Pyxidicoccus trucidator: one gene and its partner. The protein of the gene in region 1 interacts with the protein of each later gene in a pairwise test. Links are inferred from orthologs where the notes say so. Each region holds a gene or a part of one and is shown in the gene's direction. Other genes may lie near its edges.

The links.
Region 2: the proteins of dnaB (region 1) and dnaA interact in binary tests that used the Escherichia coli proteins (3 or more experiments, as listed by UniProt). The link is inferred for Pyxidicoccus trucidator from one-to-one orthologs.

What each region holds. Positions count from the first base shown.
Region 1 is NZ_JAAIXZ010000005.1:525,618-528,847, reverse strand. Bases 250-3,167 are described here. They hold dnaB (replicative DNA helicase), read left to right. Parts: upstream 250-983; coding sequence 984-2,351; downstream 2,352-3,167. Other genes in these bases: G4D85_RS18010 (gamma-glutamyl-gamma-aminobutyrate hydrolase family protein), read right to left, coding at 3,091-3,167; thiD (bifunctional hydroxymethylpyrimidine kinase/phosphomethylpyrimidine kinase), read right to left, coding at 2,360-3,094; G4D85_RS18025 (LytR/AlgR family response regulator transcription factor), read left to right, coding at 250-884. In the rest of the region: G4D85_RS18030 (sensor histidine kinase), read left to right, coding at 1-28; more of G4D85_RS18025, read left to right, coding at 114-249; more of G4D85_RS18010, read right to left, coding at 3,168-3,230. UniProt on the Escherichia coli protein: The main replicative DNA helicase, it participates in initiation and elongation during chromosome replication. Travels ahead of the DNA replisome, separating dsDNA into templates for DNA synthesis.
Region 2 is NZ_JAAIXZ010000019.1:232,648-235,864, forward strand. Bases 266-3,170 are described here. They hold dnaA (chromosomal replication initiator protein DnaA), read left to right. Parts: upstream 266-994; coding sequence 995-2,347; downstream 2,348-3,170. Other genes in these bases: G4D85_RS38985 (imm11 family protein), read left to right, coding at 266-499; G4D85_RS38995 (HEAT repeat domain-containing protein), read left to right, coding at 2,654-3,170. In the rest of the region: more of G4D85_RS38985, read left to right, coding at 1-265; more of G4D85_RS38995, read left to right, coding at 3,171-3,217. UniProt on the Escherichia coli protein: Plays an essential in the initiation and regulation of chromosomal replication. Binds in an ATP-dependent fashion to the origin of replication (oriC) to initiate formation of the DNA replication initiation complex once per cell cycle.

The sequences.
Region 1 (3,230 bases):
GTGGCTCCCGCGTGAGGTGGCGGCATGAAGCGCTTCAGCGTGAGGCCCATGGATGCAGCGACCGATGCTCGACCCGTGAGCACGTGTCCTCGGCTCCCGCGTGAGGTGGCGGCATGAAGCGCTTCAGCGTGCTGGTCGTGGACGACGAGGCCCCCGCGCGGGCAAAGGTGAAGCGCCTGCTGGCGGACGACGCGCGCTTCGTCCTCGCGGGCGAGGCAGCGGACGGAACGGAAGCCCTCTCGCGCGTGGGAGCCCTGCGCCCGGACCTGCTGGTGCTCGACGTGCAGATGCCGGGGCTCACCGGCTTCGAGGTGCTGGAGGCGCTCGGCCCGGAGGACTGCCCCGCCGTCATCTTCTCCACCGCCTACGACGCCTTCGCCCTCCGGGCCTTCGACGCGCACGCGGTGGACTACCTCCTCAAGCCCTACGACGCGGACCGCTTCGGCAGGGCGCTCGACAAGGCCCACGCGCTGCTGATCGGCGGACAGCCCGAGACAGGCCGCCTCCAGTCGCTGCTGGAAGACCTGTCCCGCGCCCAGCCCGCGCGCCCGCTGGAGCGGCTGGTGGTGAAGGTGGGCGAGGCCTGGGTGCCGCTGCGCCTGGACACCGTCTGGCGCCTGTCCTCGGAGGACAAGTACGTGCGCCTCTACACCGACCAGGGCGAGCACCTGGTCCGGCAGAGCCTCCGCGCCCTGGAAGATCGGTTGGACGCCGCGCGCTTCGTGCGCGTGCACCGCGGCGACATCATCAACCTGGACGCCGTGGCGCGGCTGGAGCCCTGGACGCACGGGGACGGCATCCTCGTCCTCAAGAACGGCACCACCGTGGTGCTCAGCCGCACCTGGCGTGAAGCCTTCCTCCAGAAGTGGGGCCTGGAGGGGTGAGTCAGGGGGTAGGGTCGCCCCCCTCCACCCACCCGGTGCTACAGGTCTGTGGCGGGAATTTGGAGATGTCAGGCCCGCCTGTAGAGTGGGCAGGCAGCCATGGATAACGTCCTCGACATCAGAGAAGGCCGGCGGGTTCACGAGGACCTGGCCGCGGAGCGAGCGGTGCTGGGCGCCGTGCTCGCGGACAACACCCTCATCGCCGCCGTGGGTGAGGTGGTCTTCCCGGACGACTTCTCCAGCCCCGCGCACGCGCAGATCTTCGCGGCGATGCTCAAGCTGGACGGCCAGTCCAAGCAGGTCGACCACCTGACCCTGGCCGAGGAGCTGAAGGTCCTCGGCCAGCTCGTCGCCGTGGGCGGCCCCGCGTACCTGATGCGGCTGGACCAGGTGGTGCCGCTGGCGTCCAACGCCGTCCAGTACGCGCAGATCGTCAAGGACCAGGCCCTGCGCCGGCGCCTGGCCAACGTGGGCCGGGAGATTCAAGAGCTCGCCAGCTCGGAGACGGGCGAGCTGGAAGTGCTGCTCGACGAGGCCGAGCGCAAGGTGTTCCTCCTCGCGGAGAAGAAGCGCGAGGGCGACCTGCGCCCGGTCAGCGAGCTGATGGAGCAGACGCTCGACCTGCTCGACAAGATGAAGGCCGCGGCCACGGGCATCACGGGCCTGTCCACCGGCTACATCGACCTGGACAACCAGCTCACCGGCCTGCACGCGGGCGAGCTCATCATCCTCGCGGCGCGGCCGGGCATCGGCAAGACGTCCCTCGCGATGAACATCGCCGTGCACGCGGCGCTGAAGGAGAACAAGGCCGTCGGCATCTTCAGCCTGGAAATGCCCGCGGACCAGCTGCTCATGCGTCTGCTGGCCTCCACCGCGCGCGTGGACATGAAGAAGCTGCGCGGCGGCCGGCTGTCGCCGCACGACGAGGAGAAGTTCCAGGAGATGGCGGGCGCGCTCTACAACGCCCCCATCTACATCGACGACTCCGGTGGCTTGTCCCCGTTCGACCTGCGCGCCAAGGCGCGGCGCGTGAAGCAGAAGGACCCCCGGCTGTCGCTGCTGGTCATCGACTACCTCCAGCTCATGCACCAGAAGGGCAAGGTGGAGAGCCGCCAGTTGGAAGTCGCGGAAATCTCCCGCGCGCTCAAGCAGCTGGCCAAGGAGCTGGAGGTGCCCATCATCGCGCTCAGCCAGCTCAACCGTAAGGTGGAGGAGCGCAAGGGCGGCAAGCCCATGCTGTCCGACCTTCGTGAGTCCGGCTCCATCGAGCAGGACGCCGACGTGGTGATGTTCATCCACCGTGAGGATACGGACGAAGGCGGCCCGGACGGCGCGGCTCCGCCCTCCAGCACCGTCATCCCGGTGGAGCTCATCGTCGCCAAGCAGCGTAACGGCCCCGTGGGCTCCGTCGACCTGGTGTTCCTCTCGGAATACACCCGCTTCGAGAGCCGCTCCCGCGGCGAGTAGCCGGTCCGCTACGCGGCGCGCAGGTAGCGCACCACCAGGCCCCGGGCCGCGCGCACCGAGGCCTCCAGCGTGCGGCCCCGCCCCAGCTCCGTGGCCAGCGCGGACGCCAGCCGGCACCCGGTGCCACGGCGTCCGGGCGCGCGCTCCAGCCACTCACCGCGCAGCACCCGCACGCGCTCCGGTGTGGCCAGCACGTCCGCGAGCCCCTCCACGTCCGGCAGGTGCCCGCCCTTCACCAACACCGCGGCGAAGCCGTACCGCGCCAGCGCGGCGGCGGACTCCACGGCCTCCTCCACCGAGCGGGGCGCGGGCCGGCGCAGCAGCCAGCCCGCCTCGTCCAGGTTGGGCGTGAGCACCACGCGCGGGCCCGCCAGCGCCAGGTAGCCCCGCGCGGACAGGCGCGACAGCGGCTGCCCCCGCGAGGTGCGCACCACCGGGTCCACCACCCACCACGCGTCCGAGCCCTCCAGTGCCACGCGCGCGGCGGACAGCTGCGCGGGCCCCGGCACCATGCCCCACTTCACCGCGTGCAGCGGGCCCAGCTCGCGCGCGGCGGCCACCTGCGCGGAAAGCATGCGCGGCGCGGCGGCCACCCAGGTGAACGTCCGCGTGCCCTGCGCCGTCTGCGCCATGGGCACCGCCACCGGCTGGCCACCCCGCGCCAGCACGGCCGACACGTCCGCCAGCAACCCCGCCCTCCCCGTGGGCTCATGCCCGGCCAGCAGGAGGACGCGGGGAATCACCGCCGGTGCTCGCGCGCCTTCTGGATGAAGGACTTGTACAGGCCCAGGTGCACGGGAATGCTGGTGGCCATGTACTCGGGGTGCCACTGCACGCCCACCGCGAAGCCATGCACGGTGGACTCAATCGCCTCCACCA
Region 2 (3,217 bases), on another replicon or contig:
CGAACGCGGCCAGGAGGTGGAAGACCCCTGGGTGTATACGACCGGGCGACCCATCCGGGCCGAAGGTCATCTGACCATCCCCATCGACGAGCCAGGCAGACCGTTGGACTTCTCCACGGCGGGCGTGGGCGCAACTCCCATCGTCCACGTCAGGGTGGCGTCCATCTTCGCGGAGCTGGCTCCCAACGACGTGCAGCTCATCCCCGTGGACCTCAAGGGCCATCCGGACCAGTACCTCATCCTCGTGGCCACGAAGCTCGTCCGCTGCATCGACGACAAGGCGTCCCGCGAGGTGCTGTACTGGAAGCCGGAGGACGAGCGGCCGGACAAGCTCGGCAAGTATCGCTCCGTGGCTGGCATGCGAATCGACCGCACCAAGGTGGGCGGCGCCAAGGTGTTCCGCACCTGGGGCTGGGATGTTGCCCTCATCGTTTCCGAGGACATCAAGGCGGCCCTGGAGCGCGCGAAGCTCACGGGCGCGAAGTTCACGGAGGTGTAGCCCACCTCATCCGCCGGGTGCTCGGCTTCACCGAAATGCCTGCTCGGCATCCCCGGAATCGGTGCTCGAAATGCCCGGAATGCCTGCTCGGCACCCCCGGAATGGCTGCTCACCATGCTCCGGAGTCGTTGCTCACCTTGGCCCGGAATCGGTGCTCGGCTTGCCCCGGAACACGCAGGAACACGCTTCGGGGTGAAAGGACGTTGTGGCCTTCCAGGCCCGCCGACCCGGGGGGCGGGCGGGGAGACAGCGGGGGCCTGGTCCTTTTGCGACCCGTACCGCGAGTCCGGGTGGATGATCCGCCCCCCAGCGCTTGGGGGGAGGGGCGTGAGTGGCTACTACCGTGGCGGGTCGGCATGCCCGTTGCCGATCACCCACGTCCGGAAAAGCACGTGGAGATCCGCCGCGTTGGGCCGGTTCCTTGATCGACTTGTGAGCGTCTGTTAGCACGGCCGAACGCTCGCAGGCCCCCCGCTTTGCACGGTCGAGACACACTTGAACGCCCTCGCTCACGCTACATCTCCGCTTCCAAGTGCCGGAATTATCTGGACTCGGATGCTCGAACAGATCCGCCGGGACAAGTTCGACTATGCCCTGAGGTGGCTGGAGCGGATGCGCCCGCTGGAGATCCGCGAGGGGGCCCTCGTCATGGGCGTCCCGGACCGCTTCTTCCGTGACTGGGTGGATGATCACTACCGCCCCATGCTGGATGCACAGCTGGCGCGGCAGGGCGAGGGGCTCGTCACCATCGCCTATGAGGTGGTGGAGGGTCTGGAGCCCGACCCCCACTTCCCACCCACACCGACAGTCAAGGCGAGCTCGACGCGCCCGGGGCGGCTGAACTCGCGCTTCACCTTCGACACCTTCGTGGTGGCGGACAGCAACCAGCTCCCCGCCGCCGCGGCCATGGCGGTGTCCGACAAGCCGGGCCACGCCTACAACCCGCTCTACATCTATGGCGGCACGGGCCTGGGGAAGACGCACCTGCTCCAGGCGGTGGGCAACCACATCTGGGAGAGGGACCCGTCGCAGCGCGTCGTCTTCCTCTCCAGCGAGCAGTTCACCAACGAGTACGTGGAGAGCGTCCGCGAGCACCGGATGGGGGACTTCCGGCGGAAGTTCCGTGAGGAGTGCGACGTGCTCCTCATCGACGACATCCAGTTCCTCGGCAAGCGCGAGGAGACGCAGAAGGAGTTCTTCTACACCTTCAACACGCTCTACGAGATGGGCAAGGCGATTGTCCTCACCAGCGACACGGTGCCGGCGGAGATTCCCGGCCTGGAGGAGCGGCTGCGCAGCCGCTTCACCATGGGGTTGCTGACGGACATCCGCGAGCCCTCCTATGAGACGCGGGTGGCCATCCTCCAGAAGAAGGCGGTGGCGGAGGGGCTGGACCTGCCGGACTCGGTGGCGCACTTCATCGCCAAGCACATCCAGAAGAACGTGCGCGAGCTGGAGGGTGCGCTGGTGAAGCTGTCGGCGGTGCACAGCCTGACGCGCCAGCAGGTGACGGAGGAGTTCGCGTCGGAAGTGCTGCGCGACATCCTTCCGGCGCAGCGCTCGGTGGACATCGAGGCCATCCAGCGTGAAGTCGCCCGCTTCTACAAGGTGACGGTGGAGGCGCTGAAGGAGGACCGGCGTCACAAGGCCCTGGCCCACGCGCGGCAGGTGGCCATGTACCTCAGCCGCAAGCTGACGAAGAGCTCCTTCCCGGAGATTGGCGCGCGCTTCGGCAAGGACCACTCCACCGTCATCTCCGCCGTGCGCAAGGTGGAGGGCCTCCGCGACACCGACACGGTCGTGCAGCGCGAGCTGGCTGAGTTGGAGCTGAAGCTCGGCGGGAGCTGAGCCTCCGCACCCGAAGCGCCGGGCCATGACGCAGCACGTCCGGTGTAACGGGTTCCCCTCAGAGTCCGGAAGGCCCTACTCCCTCCGTCACCCGGATGCGGGGCAGGTACGACCAGGAATGTATCGGGCGCACGTATTCCGTGTGTCGTGACCCCTCGCGCGAAGAACCTGCTGTTGTTGCTCGCCATCCTGGCGGCCGGGGGCATTTGGCGCGCGAGTGACGGAACGAACGGACTCACAGGGCCTTCCACTCCAGGGACACCACGACTCCGAGTGCCTCCGGGTGAAGGAGTCGTCCGGCAGGGAGTGAAGGGCACGCAGCGCGTGCTCACCCCGGGCCAGCGCCACCGCTACACGTTCGACCTGGACACGCGGACGACCGAGGACACGGAGACGGGCCGGAAGACAGTGCACACCGGCTGGGGTGGCGAGCTCGCCCTCACGTACCTGGGGAGCGAGGGCGGACACCACCTGTTCCAGGGGCAGCTCGTCCCCTTGCGGGTGGAGGCGGAGACGGAGGAGACGCCGGTGGTGATGAGCGCCGAGGCCCGGAGAGGACTCCAGGCCATGTTCGAGCGCCCCGTGTACGTGGCGCAGGACGCTCGGGGCAGGGTGCTGGCGGTGCACTTCGACCCGGCGCAGGACGGACCGACGCGGCGCTTCGTGCGCTCGCTGCTGGCGGCGATGCAGTTCGTGGCGGAGGAGGGCGCCCAGTGGAGCACCGAGGAGACGGACACCACGGGTGACTTCGAGTCGGAGTACCTCGCTGGGGGCAGCGCGAACTCGTACACGAAGACGAAGCGGCGCTACCTGCGGGTGGCGGCTCCTGGCTCGCGCACTCCGGCGCCCGTACCCCGCCTGAAGGGGCAC